Regions from separate parts of the Rouxiella sp. Mn2063 genome, predicted to be linked through region 3. Evidence: riboswitches for the same ligand, from Rfam matches in the RefSeq annotation. Region 3 holds a riboswitch; each other region holds the start of a gene.
What was found. Region 3 has a riboswitch for thiamine pyrophosphate ahead of thiB (thiamine ABC transporter substrate binding subunit). Riboswitches for the same ligand answer to the same signal wherever they lie in the genome.

Region 1 (5,224 bases), on a different contig from region 3:
CTGCTACCACCTTCTACCATATACGTCGCCAGCGTCCACGGGCTGCCGGAGAAACCAATCAACGGTACCTCACCTTTCAGCTCACGGCGTATAGTACGCACCGCATTCATCACATAGCCCAATTCGACTTCTGGATCAGGAATTGGCAGCTTAGCCACATCGGCATAGCTGGTCAGGGGTGATGAGAAACGCGGGCCTTCACCGGCTTCAAAATAGAGACCTAGTCCCATCGCATCAGGAATTGTCAGAATATCTGAGAATAAGATTGCCGCATCTAGCGGGTAACGACGCAAAGGTTGCAAAGTCACTTCGCAAGCCAATTCAGCATTTTTGCACAGCGACATAAAGTCACCGGCCTGAGCGCGAGTCGCCTTGTACTCTGGCAAATAGCGGCCAGCCTGACGCATCATCCAAACTGGGGTGACATCTACCGGCTGACGTAACAGCGCACGCAGATAGCGATCGTTCTTTAACTCATTCATTCTTGGCAGGGTCCTTTATAACGACTGTCGATTTAGGCTCAGCAAATAATATCTGGCGATTGTAGCACGCTAACTCTCGATGTCTTCTTCGGCGCGGCACAGAACCACGGTATCTTCAATCAGGCGGCGAGCGATAGTACCAACGGCCGGCAATAAAGGTAACGCGTCATAACGATACCAACCGGCGTTTAATAGCTCTTTCGGATCATGGACAATCTCTCCGCTGTCGTAGTCAGCCATAAAGGCCATCATCAACGAGTTAGGGAATGGCCAAGGCTGCGAGCTTACATAACGCACATTTTTGACCCGAATATTGCTCTCTTCCATGACCTCGCGCGCCACGGTCTCTTCAAGCGTTTCACCCACTTCGGCGAAACCGGCCAATACGGTATGCACACCGCCACGATGGCGCACGTGTTGTGCAAGAAGAATCTCATTACCTTTACGGATCGCCACAATAATACAAGGCGCTATCTGCGGGTAATAACGCTCGTGACAATGGCCACAAAGCGCCGCCCATTCCGTTTTGCTAACATGCATCTCATGTCCGCAGTAGCCGCAAAATTGATGCGAGCGATAAAACTCTGCCAGTTGCACGCCACGGCCGATCAATTGGAACAACCCGCGATCTATTCCCAGTAGCTGCCTGGCAGAAGTCATGTGGTTATTCATTGGCTGGCGAACCATCCAGACAGGTGAGCCCTGCCATTCACCAATTTGTCGCCCGGTACAATTAACCAAAGAGAAGGTCTGCGCATTACCAAAAGGCAGCTCTCCTTGAGGCAACCACAACTTGCCTTCATGGCTGACAACCCACCAGCCATTATGTTGATCAGTTATTTTTAATTCCATAATGCTATTGCGTTACCTCGGCTACACTGACAATCTGGTAAGTAGGATTTACTTTAGTAACTTTTTGTTACCTACTATTACTCACGGAGTCAACCTATGCTAATACGTCTGGAAAGACTGACCCAACGCGTTGGTGGCAGTAATGAGTTTATTGATCAATGGCTACAAGCACGCAAAGAATTACTGGTCGCCTACTGCACACTGGTCGGCCTGAAACCCAAAAAAGAAAAGCATACTCCACTCAACGAAAAGGCATTGGACAACTTTTGCCATAATCTTGTGGATTACCTATCAGCCGGACACTTCCACCGCTATCAACGCCTGGTTGAAGAGGTTGGTGATGCTAATAAAGCACAAAAACTCGCCGCAGCAAAAATCTATCCCGCTCTGGAACGTAATACTGAAATGGTGATGGCTTTCCATGACAGTTACACCGATACGGACATTGATGACGATAATGCTTTTGCCTTTCACTATGCATTATCCGATATCGGCGAAGCATTGGATGCGCGTTTTGTACTTGAAGATCAGCTTATTATTCTGGCACTTGATTCAGCCCACCCTTCGCTGCCTATCGCGAATAGCGAGGCAATGATGGAGCGACCAGCATAATACTTTAGAGGAAATCCCCAGTTCGGGGTTGTGTTTTACATTCGTCCTCGTATATTGGATTAGATAAATCGGCCTCAAGTTTTGAGGCTTTTTCTTGTCGGAGTGCCTAGCGCTTAGCTCGTTATGAGTCAAGCCAGGCTGAGACCGTTAATTCGGGATCCGCGGAACCTGATCGGGTTAGTACCCGCGAAGGGAACAAGAGTAATCAACTGCGTTTCAGTCCGTTGACTCATTCAATGAGTAAACCGCCTGGCTCATCGCTTTTACTCCCGCAGTACACCTCCAGACAAGCAATTCTCCATCGAATCCTAGATTCGGTTACTTAAGAGGAAGTTGCTATGTCCAGTTCATCATCATCGTCAAAAATATCGCCAGCAGTAAAAAAAACCAGTAATCGTCGAGAACAACGCGCTCAAGCGCAAGAGTTTATCGACAGCCTGCAAGGTGTCACCTTCCCCAACTCTGTACGTCGCTACTTACAAGGTGAACACCCTAGCGTGCAGGTACCGATCCGCGAAATTCAACTCGCGCCAACCTTGGTCGGCGGTAGTAAAGACGATCCTATCTTTGAAGATAACGAAGCCATCCCGGTTTATGACACATCTGGCCCATATGGCGATCCTAACGCTGATATTGATGTGCATCGCGGCTTAGAGAAGCTTCGCGCTCCCTGGATTGAGGCTCGTCAAGACACTGAACAGTTGTCCTATGTCAGTTCAGATTTTACCCAGCAACGTTTATCTGACGAAGGTCTGGATCATTTACGTTTTGACTGTCTGCCTCGCCCGCGAAAGGCATTAGCCGGCAAAAACGTCACTCAATTACATTACGCACGCCGTGGCGTTATTACGCCAGAAATGGAATTTATCGCTATTCGGGAAAATATGGGCAGGGAACGCATCCGTAGCGATGTATTACGCCAGCAGCATCCCGGCGAAAGTTTTGGCGCCCATTTACCTGCCAACATTACCGCCGAATTTGTCCGCCAGGAGGTCGCGGCTGGACGGGCAATCATTCCAGCAAATATCAACCATCCAGAATCTGAGCCGATGATCATTGGCCGTAATTTTCTGGTCAAAGTGAATGCCAATATCGGCAACTCAGCCGTGACCTCTTCAATTGAGGAAGAGGTGGAGAAACTGGTGTGGTCAACACGCTGGGGCGCAGACACTGTGATGGATTTATCGACCGGCCGCTATATTCATGAGACCAGAGAATGGATATTGCGCAATAGCCCGGTGCCAATAGGAACGGTGCCAATTTATCAGGCGCTAGAGAAAGTTAACGGAATTGCCGAAGATCTGAACTGGGAAGTCTTCCGCGATACCTTGCTAGAACAAGCAGAACAAGGCGTTGACTACTTTACTATCCATGCAGGTGTGTTATTGCGCTATGTGCCGATGACAGCCAAGCGTCTTACAGGCATTGTGTCGCGCGGCGGCTCAATTATGGCTAAGTGGTGTCTATCCCATCATCAGGAAAGCTTCCTCTACCTGCACTTCCGGGAAATTTGTGAAATCTGCGCAGCATATGATGTTTCTCTTTCCTTAGGCGATGGTCTGCGCCCAGGCTCCATCCAGGATGCCAACGATGAAGCCCAGTTTGCCGAATTGCACACCTTAGGGGAACTAACAAAAATCGCTTGGGAATACGATGTTCAAGTCATGATTGAAGGCCCTGGCCACATTCCTATGCAGATGATCCGCCGCAATATGACGGAACAGTTAGAACATTGTCATGAAGCACCTTTCTATACGCTTGGCCCACTGACGACAGATATTGCCCCCGGTTATGATCACTTCACCTCAGGGATTGGCGCAGCCATGATCGGCTGGTTTGGTTGCGCCATGCTGTGTTACGTCACCCCGAAAGAGCACCTTGGTCTGCCAAATAAAGAGGATGTCAAACAGGGGCTTATCACTTACAAAATTGCCGCTCATGCCGCCGATCTGGCAAAAGGCCATCCCGGCGCACAAATTCGTGATAACGCCATGTCAAAAGCCCGTTTTGAATTCCGCTGGGAAGATCAATTTAATCTGGCACTCGATCCCGCCACGGCACGCGCCTATCACGATGAGACCCTGCCGCAAGAATCGGGCAAAGTCGCCCATTTCTGCTCCATGTGCGGCCCTAAATTCTGCTCAATGAAAATTACCCAAGATGTTCGTGATTATGCCGCAGCGTTAGAAGCCAAAGGACAACCTATTACCGTCGCACAATCGGGCATGGAGCAGATGTCCGCCGAATTTCGTTCTCGCGGTAGCGAGCTTTATCACCCAGCAACTCATAAGGTCACCCCATGATTCTCCCTGCGCGCCCCTTCCCAGCGACCTCTTTCAGGCTTGGTCTCTATCCCGTCGTTGATAGTCTGGAATGGATTGATCGTCTGTTGCAAGCTGGCGTCAAAACACTGCAATTGCGCATCAAAGATTTAGCAGACTCTCAGGTTGAAGAGACCATTGCTGCCGCCATTACACTCGGGCGACGTTATCAGGCACGGTTATTCATCAACGACTATTGGCAACTGGCCGTAAAACATCAGGCTTACGGCGTACATCTTGGGCAGGAAGACTTGGATAGTGCAGATTTAATCGCTATTCATGACGCCGGTTTGCGGCTAGGTCTGTCTACGCATGACGATGCGGAGCTGGCGCGCGCAATATCAGCTCAGCCCTCTTATATTGCACTGGGACATATCTTCCCGACACAAACCAAAGATATGCCTTCCGCTCCGCAAGGATTGCAGGAGCTGTCCCGTCATATTTCACAGTTAGCCGGCAGTTTCCCCACCGTTGCTATTGGCGGCATCAGTATCGATCGCGTGCCTTCGGTACTGGCCTGTGGCGTCGGCAGCGTAGCGGTGGTCAGTGCTATTACCCAAGCTGATGACTGGCGCGCTGCAACCGCAGAACTGCTTAGCCTTTGTGGTAATGGGGATGAGAGTGGTGACGGGGACGAGAGCCATGCTCAGCGATAACGAGTTTATGCGCTATAGCCGCCAGCTGTTATTGGAAGAGATTGCGCTTGAAGGGCAACAAAAGATCCAAGCGGCCAAGGTGCTGATCGTTGGTTTAGGCGGTTTGGGCTCCCCTGCCGCCCTTTATCTCGCCGCCGCTGGCGTCGGCACGCTATTACTTGCCGATGACGACAAGCTACATATTTCTAACTTACAGCGGCAGCTCCTTTATCGCACTGCGGATGTCGAACGCCCAAAAGCCGAGTTGGCAAAACAAGCGGTGCTAGCGCTCAATCCGCTATGTGAGGCGATTGCTATCGAA
Region 2 (5,224 bases), on a different contig from region 3:
GCGACCGGGAAGAAGATCACCAGTACCGCCATCGCCACTTTGGCGCTCATCCCAAACCCGAACCACAGCACCAGCAGCGGTGCCATGGCAAACACCGGTATTGCCTGACTGGTGAGGACCAGCGGCATTAGCCAGCGTTGAATGCGCGGAGAGAAGATCATGCACAATGCCAGTACCACGCCAAGTAGCACGCCAATCACCAATCCACTGGCGATTTCCGAGGCGGTGATCAGCGTGTTATAAGCCAGATAGTCCCGGTTATCCCACAGCGCTTGTGCCACTGCGGCAGGTGAGGGCATCAGGAATGCGGGAATATTGCTTAAAGAGAGCAATCCCCATAACACAATCAGCCCGATAAATACCGTTAACCCCCGACGCGCGCGTGATGCTCGTCCTTCTGCTTGCAAGCTCTTTGTTTGCCATGTCATTGTGCGGCCCTCACTAACTGTTGCAGCAACGCCGCCTGACTTTTTAGCAACTCGGGAGAGTCCGCTGCGCGCGGGGGCTGACCAACTAGCTGATGCGAATCATCAATCCCGGCAGGATAGGGTGACAACACCAGCAGACGGTGGCCCAGCCGACAGGCTTCCATAGGGTCGTGGGTGATCAGCAACACCGTATGCTGTGCCAGTAGCTCGCAGGCCAGCGTTTGGATCATGGCGCGAGTAATGGCGTCCAGCGCTGAGAAAGGCTCATCCATCAGCACAATTGGTTGGCGCTCATACAAGGTACGAGCGATGGCGGCGCGCTGACGCATACCGCCAGAAAGCGCGGCGGGCAAGGTATTGCCATAACCGCTCAGCCCGACGCGTTCCAGCAGATGCTCGGCCCATTGTTGGTCAGCCTTTTCGCCACGTAACCGCGCGCCGAGAGTAATATTCTCGCTGACGGTCAGCCACGGGTAGAGCAAGTCTTTTTGCCCCATATAGGCGATGCGTTGGCTAATCGGCTGGCCATCGCTACCGATGACACTGCCTGAGGTCGGCTGGACTAATCCGGCAATAATCTTCAGCAGACTGGTTTTCCCCGCGCCGCTGGCACCGAGCAGCGCGACAAAATGGCCGCTCTCGATATCAAAATTTAACCGCTCGAAAATCACTTTCTGACCAAAGCGCAGCGTTAAATCCCTGACCTTAATGCCGGGCGGTACTGTGCCGCTATTTACGTGATAAGTACTCATTACGCAGGCAGCACCGCGGCGCTATCGATGGCATTGAGTCCCATTTGCCAGAAGGCTGATTCCAGGCGGGTGGCGGTGGTGAAAATCTCGGACAACTCGGCCATACGCTTTTCGGCACCGCGTTGATTGCCAATGTGCTCCAACAGATCGATAGAAGCTTGTACCCCGGCAAAATACCCCTCATCGGCATAATTGCGGATCCAGGATGCATACGGATTGCCTTCCATCACCGTTAATGGCGAGTTCAGTAAGTTCAGGCCGATTTCGGCATAACCCGCCACGCAAGGCATCAGCGCAACCAGCAAATCCAGCGCATCGCCAGAGTGACCGATATCGAGCACATAGCGGGTGTAGTTCATGGTTTCTGCGGCTTCGGGCTGTAGGGCGATTTCCGGCTCGGTGATGCCCCAACTGGCGCAATAGGCTACGTGCAAAGGCAATTCGGATACGATGGCGTTGAGCGAAGCGCTGGCAGCACGCATTTCAGGCAGGGTACGTAACTTGCTGGCTAACAGCGCGTAAGCACGAGCAAAATGCACCAAGAACAGATAGTCCTGCGTCAGATAACGGCGAAACGCCGCTTGCGGCAGCGTACCTGCACCGAGCTGTTGCACAAAAGAGTGCTCAACATAGTCCAGCCAATCGCTGCCAGCCTGTTGGCGCAATTGACCATAAAGACCGGTATCGAACATTTTTTTAGAAATAGGCGATGTAAACATGGGACCTCCAAAAGTAAGTGGAGATCCGGGCGTGCAGAGGCAGAGGTAGAACAAACCATAGCCGAAAAGCTGTGGCTGACCCGTCCCTTCGCTGGCATGACCCAGATCAGGTTCAAAGGGTTCGGCTACACAACACCATCTCAGCCCGTCACAGGACACCCCTCGGAGGAGCTTGTTATACGGTATTTATTTTTTGATTACAACGCTCAAGTCGTGCAAAGAACATGAAGAAGACGGTAGCTTTGCGACAAAATTTTCTGAGCCGTGCTGTCTTTTACGATTTTTGTGGAACAGGCGGGGGCTTTTTTGTCAATGTAGACCGATTAATACAAATTTAAGGTTACCCCTATGAAAAAGATCGGCTTTCTCTCTTTTGGCCACTGGACCCCTTCGATGCAATCGCAAACGCGTTCAGCCTCTGATGTCCTGCTGCAATCTATCGACCTGGCCGTGGCGGCCGAAGAGTTAGGTGCCGATGGTGCTTACTTCCGTGTCCATCACTTTGCGCGTCAGCTCGGCTCACCTTTCCCGCTGTTGTCAGCTATCGGCGCGAAAACTAAACGTATCGAGATAGGGACCGGCGTCATCGATATGCGCTATGAGAACCCGATGTACATGGCCGAAGATGCCGGTGCTGCTGATTTGATTTCTGGCGGACGTTTGCAGTTGGGTATCAGCCGTGGTTCTCCTGAGCAGGTAATCGATGGCTGGAAATACTTCGGTTATCAGCCAAAAGACGGTGAGACGGAATCTGATATGGGCCGCCGTCACGCGGTAGAGTTTCTTGACGTGCTGCGCGGTGAAGGATTTGCCGAACCAAACCCAGAGCCGATGTTCGCTAACCCACCGGGCTTGTTGCGTATCGAACCACATTCCGCAGGCCTGCGCGATCGCATCTGGTGGGGAGCCGGTTCAACCGCCACCTCCGTTTGGGCGGCTAAGCTGGGTATGCATTTGCAAAGCTCAACCTTAAAACGCGACGAAACCGGCGAGCCTTTCCATGTTCAACAAGCGCAGCAGATCCGCGCTTACCGTGCCGCCTGGAAAGCGGCTGGCCATGCGCACGAACCGCGCGTATCGGTTAGCCGCAGTATCTTTGCGCTGATGAACCAGCAAGATCGCGCCTACTTTGGCGGCAGCGGTAATCAGGGTGACCAAATTGGCTATCTCGATCAGGGCCGCGCTATCTTCGGTCGCAGCTACGCCGCCGAACCAGATGTGTTGATCAAACAGCTGGCACAAGACGAAGCCATCGCCGAAGCCGACACGTTGCTATTAACCGTCCCTAACCAATTGGGCGTGGATTACAACGCCCATGTGATTGAGTCTATTCTCAAGCATGTCGCGCCGGGATTGGGGTGGAGATAAGCAGCGTTGCTGTGGTGTATAGAATATACATATCAGTTCGGCCGTTTATTAAGAAGATGTAATATACCAGCGTAACTGAACGTACCCGGCAAGTGGTTTAAGGCGAACCCCTTGTCCGGCTCATCCTGAATCGGCCGAATATGGCCGATTTCTCTTGCCCGCTAATATGCGCTATTGAAGGTCAAAAGCGTGAACAGATTGCGCCAGGGTAAATATAAATAGACTGAAAAAATTCACTTCATTCTTTATAATAATGTTCTTATTTGATTTTTATAAAATTATTATCTTTGTTTTTCAGATGTAAAATATCTTCCATGTAAAGCCCACTAATGCTAACTCCCTGCTTCTTGATTAATTTTATTTTATAAATTCATAATTAATGAATGGCATGTTGGCACATTCTCAATTTTCAACTACTTTTATTTATTGTTTCGTCGAGTGCGAAACAGCAGGGGGGATTGATAGTAAAACTGCAGTCAGCAGGAATGGTACGCAGATTATCATTGGATTAATAGATAAGAGTTGAATATTATGAATAACTTAAAAAAATATTGTCTTGCTTTTGTTGTTGGTGGTTTGTGTGTTTTAAATACGGCTTGCGACGATAAAAAAGTAAGCAATAACAAGGTCGTGCAGCAGGATGATCCAGAGCAGCAGGAGATTATCAAGTACAATAAATATGTTAATGCCTCTAATTCGTACACTATAAATGTGGCGGATGAACTGGATAAGTATATTGATAATATACAAACTTATAAAAAAGATGGGGATTTCCAATATTATAGTTCTATCAGCGGTTCGTCATTGAAATCTTTAGCAGAGCGGTTAGATAAAGCTTATTCCTTGCCACCTAAAATGGATGATTTAGACACTCCGGCTAAAAAACTTTCTAATGCTATAAATGCTGCTCTGCCTCTGTTAACAGAATTGAATGATTATCAGACAGCTAAAACGGCATTAGTGGATAAGGGGAAAAAAGTACGTGATACTGAGAAAGAATACGTATCTTTGATGAAGAATGTTGCTGAATCTCAAGAGCAATTCAGTGATGCAATGGAAAAACAAGATGAAGCCAATATGCGTAGTCTGTTTGATAAAGCGCCAAAAAACTCGCCCGAATATTATCGTGGAGGGATAGCGCTTTATGCAAAACAAGCTATCCGTGAAGCTAACACCGTTTTTGATTTATACCGTGAAGGAAAACCATCAAAAGAGATAAACAATAATTTTACGCAGTCGCTGAATAAACTGGCTGAAATGGCCACTGGATGTCAGCCGTCGAAAGACACAGTGAATAATTTTGTTGGTTCAGGAAGAGGTTTATTGAACAAGGCCGAAAATGGTTATTTATCTCCCAACTCCGTCTCTGGGAGTAGCCCTCTAATGGCCCAGAATCTAAGAAACTCGGTAAATAATGATTACATGCAGGTTATTAATCGTATCAATATGTATGGTTGTACCTTCAAGTAATTTTGACATGATGTCTATGCCTTTAATTAAATCTCTGACGTGACGGCCTACTTTGCCAGAAAAGAGGGGGAAGGCGACCTGAGCCTCGAGTACTGGCGTAAAGAACATCAAGCCTTTTTTACCCGTGAAGGCACATTTTCTGAGGATATGGAGTTGGTCGCCGAGGAATTCCAACTGATAGATATTGTTTGACCTGTGCGGGCTGTTTAACTAATGCAGCCACAGCAATATTAAGAAAGCGCCCGCATTGCGGGCGTTAACAGATTAATGGCTGAATGCCCCCGCCAGCGAGCGTATATCATTGCCGGTCGGCGTCTGGTGGATACGTAATCCGAACTCATCGACCACGGCAAAGATATGGTCGAAGATATCGGCCTGGATACTTTCGTACTCCAACCAAACAACCGTATTGGTAAAGGCATAAATCTCAATCGGCAGCCCTTCGTTTTCTGGTGCCAGCTGGCGAACCATCAGCGTCATATCTTTG
Region 3 (5,224 bases):
GGTAGCGGACAGGTTAGTTTGTATGCGGCTTGGTTGGCAGCAGGACTAGGCTGTTTCGTCGGTGATTGGGTCTCTTATTTTATTGGCCGCGGATTTAAAGAGCCGTTGCATCGTTGGTCGTTTTTACAACGTTATCAGGCCTTGCTAGATAAAACCGGCGATGCATTACAGCGACACAGTTTTGCTACGGTGATTCTAGGACGTTTTATTGGTCCAACGCGCCCTCTGGTACCGCTGGTGGCGGGAATGTTAAACCTTCCGCCAACCAAATTTGCTCCGCCGAATATTGTCGGCTGTATTACCTGGCCGCCGGTCTATTTCCTGCCGGGGATTTTGGCCGGTGTGGCAATTGATATTCCTGCGGGTCATAACAGCACTATCTTCAAATGGACATTGCTGGCTGCCGTATTGCTGATTTGGCTCAGTGGTTGGTTGATTTGGCGCTGGGTTCGCATCGATAAAGCCGGTGATGATGTAGTTTCACGCTGGTTGCCGTTACAGCGTTTACGCGGCGTGAGCTGTATCAGCATCATGCTGACTATTTACGTCATCGTCCGACTCAGTGAAATGCCATTGATGCCAATCTATTTCCATCTGCTGCGCAAAGTCATCTTCAGATAGATTGGGTAGCAATGCCCAATATTGCCGCCTCAGGTGCGCTGCCGTTAATGAGTGCCTGAGTCGGTCCATCGTAAAACACTTGCCCATCGACGACCAATAGCGTGCGTTCGGCGATTCGCGCGGCATCGTCGAGATTATGTGACACCATCAATAGCGCCAGTTGGCGTTCGCGACATACTTTATCAAGTAGTGTGAGCATTTCGCTGCGCAGCGCGGGGTCCAGCGCCGAAAAGGGCTCATCTAACAACAAAATCGGTTGGCTACGAAGCAGGCAGCGGGCTAACGCGACACGTTGACGTTGACCGCCAGAGAGTTGGGAGGGCAGGCGATCTAAGCACGCCTCCAACCCAACTTGGCTCGCTAAATCCTCTAAGGCTCTTTGCTGCCCGGCATTAAGCTTTAGCCCAGGATGCAGCCCTAATCCCATATTTTGGCGCACGGTTAAATGAGCGAATAAATTGTTCTCTTGAAACAGCATCGAGACCGGGCGCTTAGCCGGGGGCAGAAACGTACAATCTTGTTGATTGACCAGAAGCTGCCCGCTATTGGCCGGAAGAAAACCGGCGATCAGGTTTAGCAGCGTACTTTTCCCCGCACCGCTCGGCCCGAGAATCGCGACGCGCTCACCGACGCTTAGGCTTAAATCGAAGCGCATCGGCGCATTTTGGTACAGATAAGTCAGATTATTTAGCGTCAGCATGTCGCCCCGATATACGTTCAATAAGCGTAAACAACACAAAACAAAGTACCAGCAGCAGCATCGCCGTCACGGCACCATCCTGGTTGCGATAAGCGCCAATTTGTTGGTAGAGATAAAAAGGCAGCGTGCGAAAATGTTCGTTACCAAACAGGGCAATCACTCCAAAATCACCCAAGGATAAGATACAGGCAAAGGCCAGTGCCTGAGTCAGCGGGCGTTTTAAAGCGCTTAGTTCCACCCAGCGTAAGCGTGACCAGCCGCGCATGTCGAGTGATACACAAAGCTGGTTATAACGTTCTGCCACGTCGCGCATTGGGTTATCCAACACCTTTAACGCATAAGGGATAGCCATTAATGCATTCGTCAGGATCACCACCACCCAAGGCGAGTGCGGAATGCCAAGGGTATCGCTAAGCAGTAAAAAGAAGCCTGTCGCTAATACAATCCCCGGCATCGCCAGAATAAGCATTCCAGACAGTTCCAGACTCAGCGCGTAGCCTTTGCGCTGGCGCAAACGTAACTCACGACTGCTCCATAGCAGCATCATGGTCAATAGCAGACAAAGTAACCCGCTGCCTGTTGCAATGCGTAATGAGGTCCAAAAGGCGTGCCACAAGGCGGGTTGTTGCAATACTTCCAGCATGGCGCGGTTAGCGCCGTCAACGATCACCGCCAAGAGCGGCGGTAGAATTAATAATAGTGCGAAGAGGATCAGCAGCGCATCACTGCCTCGTTGCCAGAGGTTATCCTGCGGATTACGCCAGCGCTGAGCGTGGGTATGGCCAACCGGCAACGCCTGGCTGAGTTTTTGGCTTAATAACACCAGTCCGAGGCAGCAAACCAACTGGATGATGGCCAGCAGCGCAGCGCGTCCAAGATCATAGTCATAGCTCAACGCCTGATAGATAGCCAGTTCGATAGTCGTCGCTTTTGGGCCGCCGCCAAGTGATAGCACGGTGGCGAAACTGGCGAAGCACAGCATGAAAATCAGCGCACCTGCCGGTAGAATTTGTCTGCGCAGTGCGGGCCACTCGACAAAGCGAAACTGTTGCCAACCGTTCATGCCTAATTGCGCCGCAAGCTGACGCTGCTCAACGGCGATGTTTTCTAAAGATTGCAGTAATAGGCGGCTGGCGAGAGGCAAATTGAAGAACACATGGGCTAACAAGATGCCCTGTAGCCCATAAGGGGAAAAATGATAATCCACGCCCAGCCAGCCGAAAAGTTGCGCCAACCATCCTTGCCTGCCATAGACACTAAGAATACCGAACACCGCCACCAGAACTGGCAGTACCAAGGTCATGGCACATAGCCGCAGCAATATCTGACGACCTGGAAAACGGCGACGATAAAGCGCGCGGGCTAAAAATATTGCCGGGAGTACAGAACACAGCGCGGAAAGCAGCGCCTGCCAAAAGGTAAAGCGGATCACGTGTAACAGATAGGCGTCTTGCCATATCGATGCTATCGAAAGCGTCGGCGCATGGCGATACAGTGACCCTAATGTGAGCAGCGCGACCAGCAGGATCATCAGCCCGGCGATAACGCCGGGCCACAGCCAGCGAGGGATCGCTGGCTGACGGGTTGTAGATTGATTCATGAGTCGATTAATCAATGGCTAACGGCGTTCTGCCACTGTGCAATCCACTTGCCACGATTTTCAGCTACCTCTTTGGCGCTGTATCGCAGCGCAACCGCAGGCACAACCAGTTGGCTATAGGCGGCTGGCAGTGAGGTGCTAACCGATGGATACATCCAGTTGCCAGTTGGGATCGCGTTCTGGAAGCCTGGGCTTACCACAAACTTCATAAACTCGGCGGCCAGTTGCGGCTGTTTACTGGCTTTCAACTGCCCGGCAACCTCAACTTGCATATAATGGCCTTCGCTAAACTTCGCCGCTGCGTAGCTGTCTTTCTTCTCTTCAATAATATGGTAGGCCGGAGATGTGGTGTAACTCAGTACCAGATCGCTTTCCCCTTTAAGGAACAGGCCATAAGCTTCGCTCCAGCCTTTGGTCACGGTGACCGTTTTGGCGGCCAGCTTCTGCCAAGCTTCAGGTGCTTTATCGCCATAGACTTTCTGCATCCACAGCAGTAATCCGAGTCCAGGCGTACTGGTGCGCGGATCTTCATAAATGATCTTCCACGGTTGCTTGCTATTGATCAGCTCGTCGAGGCTTTTTGGCGGGTTTTTCAGCTTATCTTTGTTATACACAAAGGCGAAGTAGCCATAATCATAAGGCACAAAGGTTTTGTCACTCCAACCACCGGGAATATCCAGCGTGGCTTGAGTGGCGGTCGGCTCAGCAAACAGGCCGGTTTGTTCTGCCGATTGCAGCAAATTGTTATCTAATCCTACCACCACATCTGCCGGGCTATTTTTCCCTTCCATACGCAGGCGATTAAGCAGCGACACGCCATCTTCCAGCGCCACATATTTCAGCTCACAACCGCACTGCGCCTCAAAGGCTTTTTTGATTGCCGGGCCTGGGCCCCAATCAGCTGAGAAGGAATCATAGGTATAGACGGTTAAAACAGGTTTGGCTGCAAATGCCGGAGCGGCAACCAATAACAGGCAGGGCAGTAATTTTTTCAACACTTTGCACTCCAAAGAAAATAGGCGAGGCAAAGGATTTTGAGTCAGCGAGGAGCAGAGTCTCAAATCCCTCCGCCGGTGTTAACCGGTTCAGGTTCGACGGGTCTATCTCAGCCGATAAAATCAGTTGTGCCTTAAACGCGGGGTCGCGATGCTTGATCTTTACGCGAATCGGTCTATTGGCAACAATGTGAGTCTTATTAGCACCCCGTTGAGAACGTGCTTATTCTAGAGGTTAATAGCCTTGGGTGAAAGTAGGCTATGCATCCGGTGGTACAAACCAGGCGGATTTGAAGTCAAACCACCCGAGGGTATTCATTCTGACCCCGCGCATGCTGCGCTGTCCTTGCAGAACTAGCCAGTGGTGGAATAGGGGATGAAGATGGTTGTCGTTAACTAATCCTTGTGCCCACTCCGCGAGTTGCAGCTCGCCGGCGCGCCATTTCATGGCATCTTGCTGCAAATCATGGTCGAGGCAATGTTGAATTAAAGGAACCTCAAGCAAAGTAGTAAATAGTGAGAACTCAATCGGCAGGGTGAAATTGACGCTGCCCAGCCATAAATCACTTTTTGCTTCGCCTTTATGCCATTGATCATAGTTGATAACTTGCTTATGTAAGGTGATTCCTTCCGCCGCTAGCAGCGGGGTAATTGTCTGGCACAAAGAGTCGCATTCAGCGTGATCGCCATAGAAGGTTAAGGTTACTTCGCGTAAATGTTCTGGTTTTGATTTGCTGGGGCGCAAGCGGCGGTGATGCCAACGTGGCAACAGGCCAAAAGCCGGAGACCAATAGCGTTGATAGGTCGGTGAGGCGGCATTAAGCAGGGCTATCGGGTTAATCAATTCGCATAGCCATTCGCGGATTTCCGGATCGTTGCCAATTTCTGAGCGGCGATCGAACATCAAACAATAGCAACCTTCTTCCAAACGGCTCTCCAATTCGTCGTTATCTGATTCGTCGGCCTGAAGCTGTACGCCGGAATGTACCAGCTCTTCTGTGAGTTCTGGCAGCACCCAAATGTTCACTTCATCAATCAATGCCCGGTAACCAAAATATTCATCGAAGGCGCGAATTTTTAGTTGGGTCTGTTGGTTACGGATCACCGAATAAGGGCCGGTGCCGATAGGCTGCCGGGCGAAGTCCGGCAAGGTGCGCCACTCTTGCGGTAGGATCATGGCATGAGCGTTACCGAGTAACCACGGCAGCCAGCGATCGGGGTGATGGAGATGGATATCAATCACATTTGCGATGGTGGATTCCACGCGCTTGAGGTGAGTAAACAGTCGATGTTCGCGCAATTCAGCAA
Region 4 (5,224 bases), on a different contig from region 3:
GGTATTGGTGATGAAAATATTAAGAGTTTACTTAAAACCATTTTTACTTATGTCGAACCAAATTCGTTAACGGCTCAGCGGATAAGAGATAACTTCCTTTTAGTAGAGTTTGAACAAGGCTCTATGTCTCATGAGATAAGTGAGCACGACATCGATTTGGAAGGATTTTCTACGATAAGAATAAATAAAATAAAGACGGATGATTTTGTCGAAATTTATCGATCTTTATCAAATTTAAATTTACCTGTATCTGCAATGGATATAAGAAAGGTACAAAGCATAGTTAAAGATATATATTCTGGTGTTCATGATGATGGAACTAGTATTAAAGTTAACATTACTGAAGACATTGATTCTCTTAATAATAGCGACAAAATACTAGTAATTGGATCAAGTAATTCTATAAAGTATGAGCATAAAAACTCCTCTAGTTTTATGTCAGATTACTTTGATATTATCGATGAGTCTAATCATCAGTTGCTGCAACTCATTGATAAGATTAATATTGCCTCAACGCAGTGGTTTCCTGTTTATGGTTTTTGTATGATCTGCAGAGATCTTGAAAAATGTAACTCTCTCAAAGCACAACAAATAAGAAAAATCGAAGAGTATCTTGCTGGTTTACCTACTTCTGTTCACTCCATGCATGAGGATTTGAATGATATATATTCTGATGATTTAATCACTCGCACAAATAAAATAAATGCCATAATTTGGTCTGCTTGGAACGATAGGATTGTACTTGATGAGGTAGAGATGCTTTTGCGAGCAATGGCAGATAAGAAAGGTACCGATTACCGGCGTTTGCTCTGTGTATATGATTTTAAAAAATATGCTGAATGAAATGGTTGGTAATGCTTTGATTTAATTATACACTCATCTAATTATAAGCTATATGAGAGTGATTGATATCACTCTCATATTTTACTTTTCGTTCTCGGGTGTGTCGAACGTCTTCTAGTACGGGCATGATTGAGAACGGGTCTTCGCATAAACATATAAATGCTATTTTCGAAAGTACAAAGCCACTTCCCGCCTTGCAGTTCCTGTTTGCCCAGGTTTTTCATGGTGATTTTTCCCACCTAGTTACTGCACAAATTAAAACACTATTCATTCTCATAACTTGGCCTAAATTGAGCCTTCTCGCTTAAGTTTACATTTTAAGACTAGAAAATCGGGCCTTTATCCAACTATTGATTAGACTTTTGTGAAGTAAAAAAGGCGAGCCAAATGGCTCACCTTTTAATATTAATTAAAAATGTTACGATTGTTCATCAATAGTATACTCAAAGCAAATTCAAAACTATGTTGAGCCTCAATGCAGCTAGGAGGGGCGACCCTTGCTTACTATGAGCATCAATGAAAAGCATAATAGCCGAAATTAACCCAGCTTTACTTTTAATTAACCCTAACACTTAGGGAAATACTTTTATTTTTAATGATTTCGTTTTGGTCGAGGGGGGCTATAAACGGTGTGTTGCACGGATTGTGTATGTCGCTGATTGCATCATTGTATTGACATAAGTAAGTAAGCACGTTATCAATACCATCTGAGAAAATATCACAAACATTAGATTTTAACTGAGATATAAGATGGTATATACTAGTCCCAGATATTCTATCTAATATAACCATATCACCTGAAAAGCCGGTTTGTTCTTTGTATATATTTATTATAAATTCTCTGCCATTATTCGTGGAAATGTTGATATTTTGTAGTTCTTTAGATGCACCCAATGTTAATACTCCACTAGACATTTTATTCTCCTTTGTAAAAACATGTTTTTTACTCGATTATTTATTTAAAATCAACTTGTTAAGGTTGATAGATGTGCCATCCTTACATACTCCAATAATTCGTTCATATCCACACCTTTGCTATACGTCTTAAAACTCTTAGTTTCCCTAATCAAATCTAATACATACACATACATTACGTTCCGGTTCTGCATTAACGAACAGCGACAACGAAGGACAAGAGGCTGCAATTCGACCATTTTTGTCGTTTTTTTATGGGGCACAGGTTGAGATATATAGCATTTTTTTATGGTTGAGTCTTTGGCTTCCTGCTGGCATGATCCAGAATAGTGATTAACGGGACGTAATCGCAAGTTTTTGATTTAAATGACTCGGGGTGCCCTTCTGCAAATCGTTAGAAGGCTGAGAAATACCCGTACCACCTGATCTGGATAATGCCAGCGTAGGGAAGTCGAGGTATCTCAACCGGTACCCCTTCTTGAACGCCGGTTGGGAGATTCATGAACGCTCGACCTATCGTATTTTCTGGCGCACTCGCCGCCGATTCTTTGCAGCAACTGCGAGCTGCTTCCCCTCTTGTTCACTGTCTTACCAACGATGTAGTGCAATCTTTTACTGCTAACGTATTGCTTGCGGTGGGTGCATCACCGGCGATGGTGACAGACCCGCGTGAGGCGGCGCAATTTAGCGCGATCGCCAGTGGGTTATTGGTCAATGTCGGTACCCTGACGCAACCTGTCGCCGATGCCATGCTGGCAGCAATTACGGCGGCAAATCAAGCGGCAACGCCTTGGGTGCTCGATCCCGTTGCCGTCGGTGGATTGCATTGGCGCAGCGAGTTCTGCCATCAGCTGTTGAGCCTTCGTCCTGCCGCCATTCGTGGTAACGCTTCAGAAATCATGGCATTAAGCGGAATGAATTCTAGCGGGCGGGGCGTAGACAGTGCCGACGACTCTTTAGCGGCGTTGCCTGCGGCACAAGCCTTGGCACAGCAAACCGGCGCTGTCGTGGCGGTTACGGGGGAAACCGACTATGTCACCGACGGTGAGAAAACCTATGCCGTGACTGGCGGTCATCAATTGATGACGCGCGTAGTCGGCACCGGTTGTTCGCTTTCTGCCGTGGTCGCCGCGTTTGTTGCCTTACCGGGTGAGAGATTACAACATGTCGCTGCCGCGTGTCGGGTAATGTCCTGCGCCGGTGAACGTGCCTGTGCAGCGGTGCGAGGTCCGGGCAGTTTTGTGCCTGCGTTTTTAGATGAGCTGTATACCCTGCAAGGGGAGGTACTGTAATGAAACGGATTAATGCATTGACCATTGCAGGAACCGATCCAAGCGGCGGCGCAGGTATTCAGGCGGATCTCAAAGCTTTTTCAGCGCTGGCGGCTTATGGTACCAGCGTTGTTACCGCGCTCGTCGCGCAAAACACCCGCGGTGTGCAGTCGGTGTATCATATCGACGCTGAATTTGTTGGCGCACAGCTAGATTCAGTCTTGGGCGATGTGCGTATCGACAGCGCCAAAATCGGCATGTTGGATAACGTAGCGATTGTAGAAGCGGTGGCGCAGGGATTGCTGCGTCATCGTCAACTGGGGCAGGCTCCAGAGTTTGTGGTGCTTGATACGGTTATGCTGGCGAAAAGCGGCGATCCGCTGTTATCCCCCGATGCTGTCGACGCGTTGCGCCGTTTACTGCTGCCGCAAGTCTCTATCATTACCCCAAACTTACCTGAAGCCGCGGCGCTGCTCGACTCGCCTATTGCCACCAGTGAGCAAGAAATGTGTCAGCAAGGCGAAGCATTGCTGACCATGGGCTGTGAGGCGGTATTAATGAAGGGCGGTCATCTGAGCGACAGCGAAAGCCCGGATTGGCTGATCACCGCCGACTACCGTCAACGCTTCACCGCGCCTCGAGTTAACACCCGTCACACACACGGCACCGGCTGCACACTCTCCGCCGCCCTTGCGGCCCTGCGCCCGCGCCATAACGACTGGATAAGCACCGTACAGGCAGCAAAAGACTACCTACAACAAGCATTACTCCAAGCCGATTCACTAGAAGTCGGCCACGGCATCGGCCCCGTCCACCACTTCCACCGCTGGTGGTAAAAAACGCCGCGCCTTGGCTTTAATATTAATCTCGACCTTGTCCTTGATCTTGACCTTGACCTTAAACAGCGCATCTTATCGGCCAAGCGAACGAATGAGGCCAGGGGAAAGCAGACAAGGAAGTCTGCTTTAGGTTGAGCCGGGCAGGGACGCCCGTCTCAGCCGACCCGTAAGGCCGAAGCAGTAAGCACGGGCAGTCGCGCAGCGACCCGATAAGCTAAGCGCAAGGCGTTGGGTGCAGGGGCTTTCGCTGAAAAGCCCCTGCCGGTCGCGTTCGGCGTAATATGCATATTACTGGGTATTAATAAGCGGCCGAACGTTCACCATATTGTTATATGCCGATAAAAATCCCCGACGCTGGATTGAGTGTCAGGCCAGTAATGGACATTGCGGCGGTAATCGACACTCAATGGCGCCAGCTAAAACCTCAATACGGAAATGGGTGCCTTTTAACGGTTCACCGTCGAGATTAAATGTAATGTCGTGAGGGGCGCTAATTTCCAGCCAAGGCAGGGATGTGGAGATAATATTTTTATTCTCTTCACCTTTTACCAAGCTGCGCACAAATGCAGGCAATAGCTCTTCTGAGGTGAGTAATCGTAGTTGCAATAAGCCATCATTAATCAGGGCATCGGGACAGATTTCTTGCCCACCGCCTGCTTGCCGACCATTCCCGATTCCCATGACTAATACGTCACCAGACCAGCAAAAATCTGGGCCACGAAATTCACAGCGGTCTACTTTTAGCGTATCGAGTCGCAATAGACCGTGAATAAAATAAGAGGCGCTTCCTAATGCCGATTTCAGCAGGGCCGGCGTCTCTGTGGTGATGCGCGTACCGAAGCCCCCGGTCGCCATATTAATGAAACAGCGCTTACCGTTGACTTGCGCCAGGTCTATCGCCACAGCGCGTCCCTGCATTGCTAACTGTAAAGCGGGCTCCAACGCTTGCGGAATGCCACAACTGTTGGCGAAATCATTCGCGGTACCCAGAGGAAGGATGCCAAGGCAGGGCGTTTTAGCGGTTTTTAGTTTAGTTAGCGCTGTCGCCACTTCATTGATGGTGCCGTCGCCACCGCCAGCAATGACAGTGTCAAAGCCAGAGGCCGTTGCTTCATCCACATAACGTGCGGCATCGCCATGTTCCCATGTCACTCTTACGGCGAGGTTAGCTCCGGCAAGACGCAGTGCCTTTACCGCCTGACGCAGCTCAATATTAGCGGCGCTTTTGCCGTTTAAAATCAATAATGCACTGGGTATTCCACTCATTATATTCTCCCATATTATGTCCGCCATACTTGATACAGCCCGTGCGCCCAAGAGATTATCGGGGACATATCTTGCAATTCTGATGTCACT

Region 1: linked by a shared signal. The riboswitch ahead of thiC (phosphomethylpyrimidine synthase ThiC) and the one ahead of thiB (thiamine ABC transporter substrate binding subunit) in region 3 are both predicted to bind thiamine pyrophosphate.
Region 2: linked by a shared signal. The riboswitch ahead of tenA (thiaminase II) and the one ahead of thiB (thiamine ABC transporter substrate binding subunit) in region 3 are both predicted to bind thiamine pyrophosphate.
Region 4: linked by a shared signal. The riboswitch ahead of thiM (hydroxyethylthiazole kinase) and the one ahead of thiB (thiamine ABC transporter substrate binding subunit) in region 3 are both predicted to bind thiamine pyrophosphate.

The regions. Positions count from the first base shown of each region.
Region 1 covers NZ_JBMOUD010000025.1:6,730-11,953, forward strand. Annotated here, with positions in the region: gene hemE (uroporphyrinogen decarboxylase) at 1-482, opposite strand, end outside; gene nudC (NAD(+) diphosphatase) at 552-1,334, opposite strand; gene rsd (sigma D regulator) at 1,431-1,946, shown strand; TPP riboswitch at 2,035-2,158, shown strand; gene thiC (phosphomethylpyrimidine synthase ThiC) at 2,285-4,249, shown strand; gene thiE (thiamine phosphate synthase) at 4,246-4,923, shown strand; gene ACL9RG_RS21555 (HesA/MoeB/ThiF family protein) at 4,910-5,224, shown strand, end outside.
Region 2 covers NZ_JBMOUD010000001.1:218,293-223,516, forward strand. Annotated here, with positions in the region: gene ACL9RG_RS00870 (ABC transporter permease) at 1-428, opposite strand, end outside; gene ACL9RG_RS00875 (ABC transporter ATP-binding protein) at 425-1,180, opposite strand; gene tenA (thiaminase II) at 1,180-1,872, opposite strand; TPP riboswitch at 1,966-2,072, opposite strand; gene ACL9RG_RS00885 (LLM class flavin-dependent oxidoreductase) at 2,248-3,267, shown strand; gene ACL9RG_RS00890 (DUF3829 domain-containing protein) at 3,799-4,737, shown strand; partial or broken gene ACL9RG_RS00895 (ASCH domain-containing protein) at 4,774-4,929, shown strand; gene ACL9RG_RS00900 (mechanosensitive ion channel family protein) at 5,002-5,224, opposite strand, start outside.
Region 3 covers NZ_JBMOUD010000005.1:176,034-181,257, reverse strand. Annotated here, with positions in the region: gene ACL9RG_RS10215 (DedA family protein) at 1-621, shown strand, start outside; gene thiQ (thiamine ABC transporter ATP-binding protein ThiQ) at 614-1,321, opposite strand; gene thiP (thiamine/thiamine pyrophosphate ABC transporter permease ThiP) at 1,305-2,921, opposite strand; gene thiB (thiamine ABC transporter substrate binding subunit) at 2,933-3,919, opposite strand; TPP riboswitch at 3,966-4,137, opposite strand; gene sgrR (HTH-type transcriptional regulator SgrR) at 4,176-5,224, opposite strand, start outside.
Region 4 covers NZ_JBMOUD010000010.1:90,638-95,861, forward strand. Annotated here, with positions in the region: gene ACL9RG_RS15420 (SIR2 family protein) at 1-843, shown strand, start outside; gene ACL9RG_RS15425 (hypothetical protein) at 1,399-1,758, opposite strand; TPP riboswitch at 2,121-2,224, shown strand; gene thiM (hydroxyethylthiazole kinase) at 2,259-3,050, shown strand; gene thiD (bifunctional hydroxymethylpyrimidine kinase/phosphomethylpyrimidine kinase) at 3,050-3,865, shown strand; gene yegS (lipid kinase YegS) at 4,235-5,125, opposite strand.